2 regions of the Nonomuraea sp. IBHARD001 genome follow, and region 2 is predicted to be linked to the other one. Evidence: riboswitches for the same ligand, from Rfam matches in the RefSeq annotation. Region 2 holds a riboswitch; the other holds the start of a gene.
What was found. Region 2 has a riboswitch for thiamine pyrophosphate ahead of tenA (thiaminase II). Riboswitches for the same ligand answer to the same signal wherever they lie in the genome.
Positions count from the first base shown of each region.

Region 1: linked by a shared signal. The riboswitch ahead of thiO (glycine oxidase ThiO) and the one ahead of tenA (thiaminase II) in region 2 are both predicted to bind thiamine pyrophosphate.

Region 1 covers NZ_JBWBBW010000002.1:2,705,715-2,712,987, forward strand. The annotation lists gene pknB (Stk1 family PASTA domain-containing Ser/Thr kinase) at 1-399, opposite strand, end outside; gene ACTWNK_RS14555 (thiazole synthase) at 502-1,257, opposite strand; gene thiS (sulfur carrier protein ThiS) at 1,250-1,450, opposite strand; gene thiO (glycine oxidase ThiO) at 1,447-2,598, opposite strand; TPP riboswitch at 2,596-2,714, opposite strand; gene ACTWNK_RS14570 (NAD(P)/FAD-dependent oxidoreductase) at 2,817-3,983, shown strand; gene ACTWNK_RS14575 (Rv2175c family DNA-binding protein) at 4,014-4,388, shown strand; gene thiE (thiamine phosphate synthase) at 4,366-5,034, shown strand; gene ACTWNK_RS14585 (polyprenyl synthetase family protein) at 5,095-6,162, opposite strand; gene metF (methylenetetrahydrofolate reductase [NAD(P)H]) at 6,254-7,171, shown strand.
Region 2 covers NZ_JBWBBW010000002.1:5,722,673-5,729,945, forward strand. The annotation lists gene ACTWNK_RS28135 (ABC transporter permease) at 1-676, opposite strand, end outside; gene ACTWNK_RS28140 (ABC transporter substrate-binding protein) at 673-1,689, opposite strand; gene pgm (phosphoglucomutase (alpha-D-glucose-1,6-bisphosphate-dependent)) at 1,757-3,367, shown strand; gene ACTWNK_RS28150 (DUF2786 domain-containing protein) at 3,475-4,182, opposite strand; gene ACTWNK_RS28155 (VOC family protein) at 4,219-4,920, shown strand; TPP riboswitch at 4,947-5,045, shown strand; gene tenA (thiaminase II) at 5,033-5,716, shown strand; gene ACTWNK_RS28165 (DUF2277 domain-containing protein) at 5,762-5,989, shown strand; gene ACTWNK_RS28170 (hypothetical protein) at 6,181-7,273, opposite strand, start outside.

The DNA.
Region 1 (7,273 bases), 3.0 Mb from region 2:
GTGCGCGGCGCCGAGCGCGGCGAGCACCGGGATCATGATCTCCAGCGCCTCGCGGGCCGGCAGCCTGCCCCGCTGCTGCAGCAGCTCACGCAGGGTCTTGCCCGGAACGTACTCCATCGACAGGTACACGATGTCGCCATCGGTGCCCTGGTCGAAGACGTGCACCACATTGGGGTGCGACAGGGACGCCACCGACTTCGCCTCGCCGATGAACCTCTGCACGAAGGAGGGGTCCTCGGCCAGCGAACGGTGCATCACCTTGAGCGCGACCGTGCGATCGAGCCTGACGTCCAGAGCCAGGTAGACCGTGGCCATGCCGCCCCGGGCGATCCGGGACTCGATGCGATAGCGCCCGTCGAGAAGCCGCCCGACGAGGGGGTCCGCAATGGTCGTGTCCACCTGGCTGAGTTTACGGGCGTTTTGCCACCGGCATAGCCTGAGCATCCCAAACCGATGCCGAGCCGTTCCACACACCGGCCCCCACCAGCGCGAACGGCATGCTCAGCGGCCCAGCGGCGAGGACGCCTCGGCGTAACGCCTGCGTGGGATGCGTCCCGCCTGCCGCGCCAGCCTCCCCGACACCACGGCCAGGCGCATCGCCTCGGCCATCGCCTCCGGCCGCTGCGCCCTGGTGACGGCCGTGGCCAGCAGGACGGCGTCGCAGCCGAGCTCCATGGCCAGGGCCGCGTCGCTCGCCGTGCCGATGCCCGCGTCGAGGATCACGGGCACGCCCGCCGCCTCGACGATGAGCTCGATGTTGTGCGGATTGCGGATGCCGAGCCCCGAGCCGATCGGCGCGCCGAGCGGCATCACGGCCGCGCATCCCGCCTGCTCCAGGCGTCGGGCCAGCGCCGGGTCGTCCCCGATGTACGGCAGGACGACGAAGCCGTCGGCGACCAGCCGCTCGGCCGCGTCGAACGTCTCGATCGGGTCGGGCAGCAGCGTGCGCTCGTCGGCGATGACCTCCAGCTTGACCCAGGCCGTGCCCAGCGCCTCACGGGCCAGCCTCGCCGTCAGCACGGCCTCGCCGGCGGTGAAGCAGCCCGCTGTGTTGGGCAGCACCTTGATGCCCCTGGCGCTCAGCACGTCGAGCACCGAGCCCCTGGCCGACGGGTCGAGCCTGCGCATGGCGACCGTGGTCAGCTCGGTGCCCGAGGCGACGAGCGCCTGGTCGAGCACCTCCAGCGAGGGGGCGCCGCCGGTACCCATGATCAGCCTGGAGCCGAACTTCTCGCCCGCGATGATCAGCTCATCCACCCTGCACCGCCGTGAGCACCTCGACCTTGTCGCTGTCGGCGAGCGTCGTGGACTCCCACGAGCTCCTGCTGACCACCTCGTCGTTGACGGCCACCGCGACGCCCGTGGTGGCAGGGGTGAGCCTGCGCACGGCCTGGGCGACCGTCGTGCCGTCGGCGACCTCGTGCGGGTCGCCGTTGATCGTCACGTTCATCCGTTGCCTTTTTCCGCTGTCACATGGTCGGTGCGGGTGGGGGAGTCGCCCGCGAAGCGTCCGGGGGAGCAGTGCGCGGCCAGCTCGTGCCCCGGTCCCCGTACGAGCTCGGCGGTGAGCGGGGCCAGCAGCACGCCGCCGCGGTGGTGGCCGGTGGCCAGGGTGAGACCGGCCTGGCCGCTCGGGCCGATCAGCGGCAGGTTGTCCGGCGTGCCGGGCCGCAGCCCCGCGACCGCGTCGCGCAGCTCCAGCTCGGTGACGCCAGGCACCAGCTCGCGGGCGTCGCGCAGCAGTTCGTACAGGCCTCCGGCCGTCACCCTGGTGTCGAAGCCGAGCTCCTCCTGCGTCGCGCCCACGACCAGCTCGCCGTCGCTCCTCGGGACGAGATAGACCGAGGAGCCGTGTACCGTGCCGCGCACACATCTGCTCAGCAGCGGCGCGGGGGAGCCCAGGCGCAGGATCTGGCCCTTCACCGGGCGCACCGGCAGTCCGGCCAGCTCGGCGCTCCAGGCGCCCGCGGCCAGGACCACCTCCTCGGCGCGCACGTCGCGGCCGTCGGCCAGCCGTACCCCTGTCACCCGGTCGCCCTCGCGCAGCAGCTCGCGCACCCGGGCGGGCAGCAGCGGGACGCGGCGGGCGCGCAGGGCGGCCAGGAGGGCGGCGCTCACCCGGCGCGGGTCGACCCACGCGTCGCCCTCGGCCAGCAGGCCGCCGCGCACCGCAGGGGCCAGCATGGGCTCCAGGCGGCGGCACTCGCGGCCCGAAAGGCGCGAGACCGGAAGGCCGAGCACCGCCATGAACGCGGCGAGCTCGTCGAGCGCGGTCAGGTCGTCGGCCGCGAACGCCACGTCGAGCGTCCCGTCGGTGCGGTAGTCGAGGTCGTGCCCGCTGTCGGCCGCGAGCTCGGCGGCGAAGCCGGGCCAGGCGTCGAGCGCGGCCAGCCCCAGGCGCAGCAGCGGCTGCTCGGTGTAGGTGACCTCGCTCACCGGCGCCAGCATGCCGGCGGCGGCGTGCGAGGCGCCCGAGCCCGGCGCGGGGTCCACGACCGTGACGTCGCGCCCCTCGCACGCCAGCCGCCAGGCGATGCTCAGCCCGACGACACCGCCGCCGGCCACGACCGTGCCGCCGCCTGGTGTCCGCTCGCTCATCAGGGGAACTCCGCTCCCTTCGCCGGCATGACCCGGATCAGGTTCATTGCGGTCGAAGGCCACCGAGCCTTCCTCTCAGCCCGGTGTGAAATGGCCGGGCTCCCGCGCGTCTTGCTACCTCCACCAGGGTACGGCGTCGCGATGAAGGCGCGAATTCGCCCCTTCTTTACGAAATCGCCATTGGCGTTGTCCCCCGCGGGCAACCTAAGGTCAAGAGCGTGGATCACGTCGTGGTGGTAGGAGCGGGACTGGCAGGGGTGCGAAGCGTCGAGGCGCTGAGGGCTCGCGGCTACGGCGGAAGGGTCACGCTGGTCGGCGAGGAGCCGCACCGGCCATACGACCGGCCACCCTTGTCCAAGGCCGTCCTGCTGGGCGAGAGCGACTCCACCTACGTCGACTCCGACCTCGACGCCCTCGAGGTCGACTTCAGGTCGGGCGTGGCGGCCAAGGGCCTGCGCGAAGGCGTCGTGGAGACCACCGAGGGCGAACTACCCTACGACGGCCTGGTCATCGCCACCGGCGCCGAGCCCATCAGGCTGCGCGGCGAAGGCCGCCAGTACGTCCTGCGCACGATCGACGACGCCCTGGAGCTCAGGGCGCGCCTGACGCCCGGCGCCAAGGTCACCGTCATCGGGGCCGGCTGGATCGGCGCCGAGGTCACCACCGCCGCCCACCGGGCCGGATGCGAGGTCACGGTCGTCGAGGCCGCGCCCGCCCCGCTGGCCCACGCGCTCGCCCCCGAGGTCGGCGCCCTGTTCGTGCCCTGGTACGAAGGCATCGACCTGCGCCTTTCGGCCATGGTCGGCTCGGTCGACCCCGGCGGTGTCACCCTCACCGACGACGACAAGATCTCCTCCGACGTCGTGGTCAGCGGCATCGGCGTGCGTCCCTCCGTCGACTGGCTGGCCGGGTCCGACATCGACCTGCACAACGGCGTCGTCACCGACGAGCACCTGTGCACCTCGCTGCCGAACGTGGTGGCCGTCGGCGATTGCGCCGCGTGGTGGTCGCGCCGGTTCCAGGCCCGGCTGCGGGTCGAGCACTGGGACACCGCGCTCGGCGCGCCCGACGTCGCGGCGGCCACCCTGCTCGGCGACGTCGCTGTCTACGATCCGGTGCCTTACTTCTGGTCGGAGCAGTTCGGCCACATGGTCCAGTACGCTGGCCACCACGCCGGAGCCCGGTTACTGCACCGTGGAGACCCCACGGCGGGAGGAAAGTGGGCGATCTGCTGGCTGACCGGCGACGACACGCTCGCCGCGATCCTCACCGTGGACCGTCCTCGCGATCTGGTCCAGGGACGGCGGATCATCGAGGGCGGGCAGCGCCTCGACGTCGCCAAGCTGGCCGATCCGGCGGTAGCCGTACGTGACTGTGTTGTTTGAGCAAGGACGCGATGTGGTAGTGGTGGATTCGTGACGCTTTCTGTTGCAGAGATCGACCGGGAGACCGACGAACTCGTTGGCGAGTGGCTCCCGCTCCCCGAAGTGGCCCGGCGCATGGGCCTGACCATCGGCAGGGCCAAACAACTGCTCAAGGACCACAAGCTGATCGGCGTGCGAAGAGGAGGCGGCGGACCCCAGGTTCCCGCGGTCTTCCTCGACGGCGACGACGTGGTCAAGGGCCTGCCAGGCACCCTCACCGTGCTGCTCGACCAGGGGTTCAACGAGGCGGAGTCGCTTCGGTGGCTGTTCACCCCTGACGAGTCGCTCCCGGGTGCGCCCATCGACGCGATCAAGGCGGGTCGCCATACCGAGGTCAAGCGACGTGCCCAGGTCCTCGGCTTCTGACCCTTCGGCCGACCGCGCGACCCGTCTGGCCGATGCCAGGCTCTACCTCTGCACCGACGGCCGCCGCTCGCGTGGCGACCTGGCCGATTTCCTCGACGCCGTGCTCTCGGGCGGCGTCGACATCGTCCAGTTGCGCGAGAAGGGGCTGGAGGCGCGTGAGGAGCTCGCGCTGCTCGAGGTCTTCCGTGACGCCTGCGACCGGCACGGCGCCCTGCTGGCGGTCAACGACCGGGCCGACGTCGCCCATGCGGCCAGGCCCGACGTGCTGCACCTCGGACAGGACGACCTGCCCGTGGCCGTGGCGCGGGAGATCCTGGGCGAAGAAGTGATCATCGGCCGCTCCACGCATTCCGCCGCCGAGGCCTCGGCGGCGGCCGTGCAGGAGGGCGTCGACTACTACTGCTGCGGCCCCATCTGGCCGACTCCCACCAAACCAGGACGGCACGCTCCCGGCTTCCCGCTGCTCAGGCATGCGGCGGGGCTGGCGGGCGGGCGGCCCTGGTTCGGGATCGGCGGCATCGACCTCGCCAACCTGGACGAGGTGCTGGCCGCAGGGGTGAGCAGGGTCGTCGTCGTCCGGGCGATCACCGAGGCCGAGGACCCGGGGGCAGCCGCCGCCGAGTTCGCCAAGCGACTGGCCTCGTAGACGCTGCGGCGTTTCTCCCCGGGTGCGTCAGGGCTTGCGGGAGGTCGCCGCCGGTGGGCCTCAGGACTTGCGTGAGGTCGCCGCGACCGCCAGCTCGACCAGGGCCGCCCTGGCGCCTGCGGCGACGGGAGCCTCGTCGAGGGCGTGCAGCGCGTCCTCCAGGTAGGTCCCGATGAGCTCCTCGCAGGCCAGCAGCGCGCCCGTGCCCTCGATGATCTCGCGAAGCGCGGCCACACCGGCCGGGTCGAGCGCCGGGTCGCCGAGCAGGGCGCGCACGGTCGCCGCCTCCGCGGGCGTGGCCGCCGCCAGCGTGCGGGCGATGAGCATCGTCCGCTTGCCCTCGCGCAGGTCGTCGCCCGCGGGCTTGCCGGTCTCGGCCGGGTCGCCGAACACGCCCAGCACGTCGTCGCGCAGCTGGAAGGCGATGCCCACCTTCCTGCCGTAGTCGACGCAGAGCCGGTCGACCCACTCCGGCGTCGCGGCCGTGCCCAGCGTGAGGCCCAGGCGCAGGGGCTGCTCGACGGAGTACTTGCCGCTCTTGTAGAGGGCGACGCGCAGGGCCGAGTCGAACGTGTTCTCGCCGTGCGCCTGCTCCAGCAGGTCGAGGTACTGCCCGCACATCAGCTCGGTGCGCATGTGGTCGTGCATCGGCTGGGCGGCGGCGAGCGCGTGGGCGGGCATGCCGCTCGTGCGCCACATCTCGCCCGACCACAGCAGCAGCAGGTTGCCCAGCAGGATCGCCGCGCCCTCGCCGAACTGCTCGGCCGAGCCCTGCCAGGCGGCCTTCTCGTGCTGGGCCTGGAAACGCCGGTGCGCCGACGGCATGCCCCTGCGCAGGTCGCTCTTGTCCATGACGTCGTCGTGCACCAGGGCGCTGGCCTGCAACAGCTCAAGGGAGGCGGCGGCGGTGTAGACGGCCGGGTCGTCCTCGCCGCCCGCGGCCCGCCAGCCCCAGTAGCAGAACGCCGGACGCAGCCGCTTGCCACCCGCCAGCAGGTCCTCGGCGGCCGAAAGAAGGGGCTCCAGGTCGGGCCCGCTGACGAGCGGGCGCTGCCTGGCGACGAACTCCCGCAGGGAACGATCCACCTGGGTACGGAGGGCGTCCATGCTGGCGACGTGAGAGTTCATGCCCTTGAGAGTAGTGGCCGGGCGGGCACACATCGATCTCTCGTGGTGGACATGGCCTTTGACGAACGCCACGGAACGGTAACCTTGGAGCATGGCATTGGGTCGATCCTCCATGTTTCCCGAGCGCGTCCCCACCGTTCGCGATCTGCTCGCCCAGGGCGACAGGTCGTTCTCGTTCGAGTTCTTCCCGCCCAAGACCGATGAGGGTGAGCGGCAGCTCTGGCGTGCCATCCGAGAGCTGGAGGCGCTGCGCCCCACCTTCGTCTCCGTGACCTACGGCGCCGGGGGTTCCACCCGCGACCGCACGGTCGACATCGTCGAGCGGGTGGCACACGAGACCACGCTCACGCCCGTGGCGCACTTCACGGCCGTGAAGCACTCGCTGCGTGAGCTTCGTCACCTCGTGGGCAGGTTCGCCGACGCCGGGGTGCGCAACATCCTGGCCGTGCGCGGCGACCCGCCGGGCGACCCCATGGGCGAGTGGGTCCAGCACCCCGAGGGCGTCCTCTACGCCGAGGAGCTGGTCAAGCTCATCCGCTCCTCCGGCGACTTCTGCGTCGGCGTCGCCGCCTTCCCGTACAAGCACCCGCGTTCGGCCACGATCGAGTCCGACACCGACTACCTGGTCCGCAAGTGCCGTGCCGGAGCCGACTACGCGATCACCCAGATGTTCTTCCAGGCCGACGACTACCTGCGCCTGCGCGAGCGCGTGACCGCACGGGGCTGTGACACGCCGATCATCCCCGGCATCATGCCCGTGACGCAGTTCAGCACGATCGCCCGCTCGGAGCAGTTGTCGGGCGCTCCCTTCCCGCCCGAGGTCGCGGCCCGCTTCGAGGCGGTCGCCGACGACCCCGCGGCCGTGCGGGCCCTCGGCATCGAGCACTGCGCCGAGCTCTGCCAACGGCTTCTCGACGAGGGCGCGCCCGGCATCCACTTCATCACCTTCAACCGCTCCAGCGCCACGCGCGAGGTCTTCCAGCGGCTCGCGATCCCGGCCGCCCTCTGAGCGAACGGTTGACCGCCTGGCCTCACGACGAGGTGATGCCGGGCGGTTCGTTGTTTCCTCGGCACCTGCACCGAACCTCGACTTCCGCTGCGCCGTGGGAGC
Region 2 (7,273 bases):
CCTCGGTCGCGCCGATCTGCTCGGCCGCGATGAGGCCGGTCAGCGACACCGACAGGCAGATGCGCAACGCCATCAGGATGTTGGGCAGCGCGCTCGGGATGATGACGCCGAACGCGAGCGCCGCGCCCCGCAGCCCGAACCCGCGCGCGGCCTCCACGACCTTGCGGTCGACGCCGCGCACCCCGAGATAGGTGTAGGCGTACATCGGCCCGGCGGCCGAGACGGCGATCAGCACGACCTTGAACGTCTCGCCGACCCCGAACCACGAGATGAACAGCGGCACCAGCGCCAGGAACGGCACGGCGCGCTTCATCTGCATGGTCGGATCGACGAGCTCCTCGCCCAGCGCCGACAGCCCGGACACGACGCCGAGCAGCAGCGCCACCCCTCCACCGAGCAGCACGCCGAGCCCGGCCCTGCCCGCCGAGGCGGCCAGATACTCGGCGAGCTGCCCGGTCGAGGCCAGCTCCGCCAGCGCGCCGAGCACGGCGGGCGGCGAGGCCAGCACATCGGAGGCGACGATCCCCGTCCCGGTGCCGTACCACCAGGCGGCCAGCAGCAGGAGAGGGACCGACAGGCGCACGGCGAAGGAGGCCGCGGGCCCGCGCCTCGCCGTGCCGAGATAGCGCGGAGGCCGCAGGACCGGCGGGGCCTTGGAGATCTCCGCGAGCGTCATGACGCCTTTTCCAGCTCGAAGATCACATCGGTCGGGCTCACGTTCGCCGGCAGGACGGCATGCTTCTGGAAGACGCCGAGCACGTCCTTGACGTAGGACTCGTCGGCCTTGGCGGAGTAGCGCGGCACGCCCGCGTAGCGGGCCTTGGCCAGCTCAAGCTCGAGGCGCGGGCCGGACACGGCGGTGGGGCCCTGGGCGAGGAAGACGTTCTGGAACTTGGCCGGGTCCTTCTTGGCCTCGGCGGTGAGCTCGCGCAGCACCTCGAAGTAGACCCGGACCGCCTCGGGGTGCTCGGTGAGCAGTTCGGTGCGCGCGGCCGACATGTTGAGGTCCTGGTCTGGCAGGTCGCGGCTCTTGACGATGACCTTCGCGCCCTTGGCCACGGCCTCGGGGAAGGCTCTGACGATGGCCCACCAGGCGTCGACCTGGCCGGTGGCGAACGCGGATGCGGCCTGGTCGGGGTTGAGGTAGACGCGCTTGACCTGGTCGACGGGAATGCCGGCCTGTTCGAGGGCGAGCAGCAGGAGGTATTCGCCCCTGCCGCCCTTGTTGACGGCGATCTGCTTGCCGACCAGTTCCCTGATGTCCTTGATCGGGCTGTCCTTGGGCACGATCAGGCCGTCGGTCTCGGGGGCCGCCGGGTCGGTCACCCGGTCGGTGAAGGTGAAGATCTTGATGTCCTTGCTGTTGGCCAGGTACCCGAGAACCGGCGAGATGGCGCCGTCGAGGACGTTGACCGAGCCGGAGCGCACGGCGTCGATGGTGGCGGTGAAGGAGGCGTAGGTGCCGCCCCACTCGACCTTCGCCCCGACGGCGGCCAGGCGCTGCTGCAGCAGGCCGCTCTTCTTGGCGTAGGCGATGGGTCCTGCGTTTCCCGGGTCCTTGAGCTTGAGCACGGCACCGGTGGTGTTGGCGGGCTCTCCGGCTGCGGGGGTGGTCGAGCACGCGGCGGACAGGGCGCAGAGGGTGAGCGCGGCGGTGGCGACCGCCAGGCGCCTGAGACGGAGGGTCATATTTCCTATATTTCAGGTAGGTTTAGTCAAAGTCAAGCGCGGAACCGGCCGCGAGATACTGGGTGGTATGACCCATGAGCGCGCGGGCCAGCCCGCACAGCCGACCGACCTCGTGGACGTGGCCCGTCTCGTGACGGCCTACTACGCGTTGCACCCCGACCCGGCCGAGGTGTCACAGCGCGTCGCCTTCGGCACCTCGGGCCACCGGGGATCGGCGTTCGACACCGCGTTCAACGAGGACCACATCGTCGCCACCAGCCAGGCGATCGTCGAATACCGCACGGCCCAGGGCATCACCGGGCCGCTGTTCCTCGGCGCCGACACCCACGCCCTGTCCGAGCCCGCCCGCGTCTCCGCACTGGAGGTCTTCGCGGCCAACGGCGTCAGGGTGCTGGTCGACTCGCGCGACGGGTACACACCGACGCCGTCGGTCTCGCACGCCATCCTCACCCACCCCGGCTCCGACGGCGTCGTCGTCACGCCCTCGCACAACCCGCCGCGTGACGGCGGATTCAAGTACAACCCGCCCAACGGCGGGCCCGCCGACACCGACGCCACCTCCTGGATCCAGGACCGGGCCAACGAACTCATCGCCGACGGGCTCAAGGGCGTGCGCCGGGTGGCCTACCGGGCCTCGCTCGGCGAGCCGTACGACTTCCTCGGCTCCTATGTCGACGACCTGCCCTCGGTGCTCGACATCGACGCGATCAGGGCGGCCGGGGTACGCATCGGCGCCGACCCGCTCGGCGGCGCCAGCGTCGCCTACTGGGGGGAGATCGCCGAACGGCACCGCCTCGACCTCACCGTGGTCAACCCGCTGGTCGACCCCACCTGGCGGTTCATGACGCTCGACTGGGACGGCAAGATCCGCATGGACTGCTCGTCGCCGTACGCCATGGCCTCGCTCATCGAGCGGCGCGACCGCTACGACGTCTCGACCGGCAACGACGCCGACGCCGACAGGCACGGCATCGTCACACCCGACGGCGGGCTGCTCAATCCCAACCACTACCTGGCCGTCGCCATCTCCTACCTGTACGCCCATCGGCCCGGCTGGCCGCAGGGGGCCGGGATCGGCAAGACGCTGGTCAGCAGCAGCATGATCGACAAGGTCGCCGAAGGGCTCGGGCGGCGGCTGGTCGAGGTGCCGGTCGGGTTCAAGTGGTTCGTCTCCGGGCTGCTCGACGGGTCGCTGGCCTTCGGCGGCGAGGAGAGCGCCGGGGCCTCCTTCCTGCGCCGCGACGGCTCGCCCTGGTCCACCGACAAGGACGGCCTCATCCTCGCGCTGCTCGCCGCCGAGATCATCGCCGTCACCGGCCGCACCCCCAGCGAGCACTACACGGACCTGACCGCCAGGTACGGCGAGCCCGCGTACGCCCGGGTCGACGCGCCCGCCACCCGCGAGCAGAAGGCCGTCCTGGCCAGGCTGTCGGCCTCGCAGGTCACGGCGTCCACACTGGCGGGGGCGCCCATCACGTCGATCCTGACCGAGGCGCCGGGCAACGGGGCGGCGCTGGGCGGTGTCAAGGTCGCCACGGCGGACGCCTGGTTCGCGGCGCGGCCTTCGGGGACCGAGGACGTGTACAAGATCTACGCCGAGTCGTTCAAGGGGCCGGAGCACCTGGCCGAGGTCCAGCAGGAGGCCAGGGCGGTGGTGTCGGCGGCCCTGGAGAGCTGAGCGCTTTCCGGAAGGCTCAGCCTCGGGTGAGTGCTTTCCCGGAAGGCTCAGCCTCGGGTGAGTGCTTTCCCGGAAGGCTCAGCCTCGGGTGAGTGCTTTCGGAAGGCTCAGCCTCGGGTGAGGGGGGAGGCGGGTGGGGTGGGGACGCCGGGGCGGCCGAGGTCGGCCCGGCGGCCCGCTCTGACGCCCTCGCCGTAGCCGGTGCCGCTCGTCCTCGGGACGCTGGTGCGGATGCGCGGGTAGTGCTCGGCGACCGCGCGTTCCACCTCGGCGTGCCGGTCGGCCAGCACCAGTTCGGCGCCAGGCGCGCCCGCCTCGGCCTCCTGCTCGGCATGCGCCTCGGCCTCGCTCAGCAGGCGGTGCACCTCGTCGGAGAAGCCCAGCAGCCACGAACGCCGATAGGCCCTCGGGCTCTCGCCTTCGGGCACGCCCGCCTTCGCCAGGCCGGTGGCCATCTGCAGCAGCAGCGACGTGGCCAGCACCTCGGCACGCTCCAGGTCGGAGGCGAACCCGAACACGTGCACGCGCTGCCCCTCCGCGCCCTTGCCGATCAGCAGCGGCCGGCACCGCGAAGCCTGGGCCACCAGGTAGATCAGCCTGGCCTTCTCCCTGGCCCAAGGGTCGCCGACGGCCACCACCCTGTTGGCCGGGCCGCCCCTGCCGCGTCCGCGCAGCATCGCCTGCTCGATGCCGTGCTTGCTCATCAGCGCCGTGGCCGCGCCCATGAACGCGGCGCGCTCGTGCTCGTTGTCGGTGCCCTCGGCCTTGGCCAGGAGCTTGCGTACCCGGTCGAGTGTGCGGCTGTCGATCGCCATCGGGCCCAGGTTAGGATAAAAGAAAGGGGATCCGCGATGCCGCGCCGCACCTCACGCCCGCCGGGCGCACCGTGCTGGATCGAGCTGCACACCTCAGACCCGCACTCCGCCCTCCCGTTCTACGGCGAGCTCTTCGGCTGGACGTTCACCGCCGAGCACGACGCCCGCGTGACGGCCGCACTCGACGGCGAGCCGGTGGCCGCGATCGTCGGCTCGTCCGGGCCGCCGCGCTGGATCACCTTCTTCGCCTCGGACGACCCCGCCGCCACCGCCGCGCTGGCCGTACGGCCGGGCGGGGTCCCGCTCGCGTCCCTCGTGGCCGACCCGGCGGGCGTGGTGCTGGGGCTGCGGCGGCCGGGCGCCTGGCTGACGCACGAGCACGGCGCCTACGTGTGGAGCGAGCTCATGACCGGGGAACGGGAGCGTGCGGCGGCGTACTACCGGCTCGTGCTCGGGCTCGGCACGACGACACTCGACCTCGGCGGATCGCCCTTCACCGCGTTCACGGCGGGCGGCGAGACGGTCGGCGGGCTCATCGCGCCGCCGTCGTCGCAGGTCGAACCGCGCTGGATCGTGTACTTCTCGGTCGCCGACACCGAGACGAGCACCGCCGTCGCCCGCTCGCTCGGCGCCACCGTCGCACACGGCCCCCTGCGCACGCCGGTCGGGCCGCTGGCCGCGCTGCGCGATCCGCAGGGGGCGGCGTTCAGCGTGTGGACGGTCGCGGGGCCCGGCTGAGCCCCGCGGGCACGCCTGCTACGGTGGCTCGCGACGCGGGGTGCTCCGGAACGGCCGGAGCTGAGATCACACCCGTCGAACCTGATCTAGTTCGGACTAGCGAAGGGACGTCATGTTCTGCGACGACGTCTGGGACCGCACGGCCCCACTGCTGCGAGCCATCCACCAGCACCCGTTCAACACCGCGCTCGGCGAAGGCACCCTCGACCGGGAGCGCTTCGCCTTCTACATCGTCCAGGACGCGCGCTACCTGGAGGCGTTCGCCAGGGCGCTGGCCACCGCCGCCGTGCGGGCGGGCGAGCCGGAGGAGGCGGCGTTCTGGGCGTCGAGCGCCCACGGGGCCATCGCCGCCGAGCGCACCCTGCACGAGGGGTACATCGAGGCCTACGGGCTCGGCGCCGCCGACCTCGACGGCATCCGCACCTCGCCCACCTGCCTCGGCTACTCCTCCTACCTGCAGGCCACCGCGCTCGCCGCGCCGTACCCCGTGCTGGTGGCGGCGCTGCTGCCGTGCTTCTGGGTCTACCAGGACGTCGGTACGGCGCTGCTGGAGCGCACCGGAGGCGCCGAAGGGCATCCGTACCGCGCCTGGATCGACACCTACGCCGACCCCGACTTCGCCAAGTCGGTCGAGCGGGCCAAGGAGATCGCCGATCGGCTGGCCGACTCGGCCGACGACGGGGTGCGTGCGGCGATGGCGGAGGCGTTCGTGCAGGCCACCGAGTACGAGTGGCTGTTCTGGGACAGCGCCTGGCGGCGTGAGGGCTGGCCGACCGAGCCGTACCTCGGCGGCTGAGGCGCTCACGGTGGAATGTCGGGGGCGGCGGGTAGGGTCCGAGGCATGTGCCGAAGCATCAAGACGCTGCGCGAGCCCTACACCCCTGAGGTGACGCACGACGACGTGCACGCCGCCGCGCTGCAGTACGTCCGCAAGATCTCCGGCTTCCGCGCCCCCTCGGCGCGCAACGCCGAATCCTTCGACCGCGCCGTCGCCGCCGTCGCCGCCGCCACCCAGGAACTCCTCGACACGCTGGAGGTCCGCCCCGCCCCACGCCAGCAGTCCGCCTGACGGCGAGGCGGCCTTTCGAGGGCGGGGCTTCGGGCTATGGCCCTGGCCATGGGCTTGCGACGCCTGTTGACCACGGGGTGCCTTCTCCGAGGCGCGTGTGCCTCGCCTCTGCGGCCCCGGGCCTCGGGCCGCCGGGCTGCGCGGCCTCGCGGCAGCCCGGCTGGACGCCCTCCCGAGGGCCCGAGAAGACCTCAGCGGTGGTCGGCGGAGGAGCCGTTGACGGTGAGGATGGGGTCGGAGGTGACGATGGCGGGGAAGGTGCCGGTGTCGACGATGCCGTGTTCGTTGTACGCGGCCTCGATCAGGGCGTGGGCGCGTGGCTCCAGCTTCCACAGGGCGCGGTACTCGCGGGCGGTGATGAGCGAGATGCCCGCCTCACGTGCGATGTCGGCCGCCCTCGGCACGAACTTCACATCGATCTGGTGATCCCAGTACTCCCTGGCCTTGCGCATCAGCGCCGCACGCTGTGCGGTGTCGACGACCGGCGCGAAGGACTCGACGACCTCGAACTCCTCCTCCTCGCCCTCGTCGAAGGCGACCGACCGCGACAGGGCGGGACGCCTCGACTCCTCGGGCGCCCACGGCACCGGCGGGGTGAGGTCGATGAGGTTGCTCGTGTTGTACAGCGCGCCGATCTGGGCCAGCAGCGCCTCCTGGCGTGCCTGGTCGACCGCCAGTCCGGCGTGCTCGACCGCCTGGTCCATGGCCTGGTCCAGCTTGAGCAGCGCGGCCCGCATCTTGCGGTCGGAGGCGCCGCCGTCGCGCAGGGCGCGCGCACGCTTGGCGGCGAGCGCCACCCTGGTCAGGCGCCGGTGCGCGTCGACCTCGCTGGCGGTGCGGTCACTGACCTCCGCCAGGCCGACGCGGACGAGGACACGCTCGGGCGTGAGCCGCCAGTTGATGCGGTGGCGACCGGTGATGCGGTGCCGTTCGATGGCCATGCCGCGCTCCCAGAGCCAGGCGGCGACCAGCGGGGCGGCGAGGCGGAAGATGGCCTCGGCCAGGCTACGGGCGTCCATACTGGACAGCACGGCGGTCAGGCAGGTCAGCGCCCATACCGCGATGCCGTCGATGCCGGCCGAGTAGTTCTCGCGCATGTTGCGCCTGGCCCGCACCGCCGAGGTGATGATCGCGACCTCGATGAAGGCGAACAGCAGCAGGCGCAGCGGGCCGTCGAGCCCGAGCACGTCGCCCGAGAAGCGCCACATGCCTTGGGCGGACACACCGGTGGCGATGGAGGCGGCCACGATGGTGAGGACGTCCTCGATGGGGCGCGGGGTGACA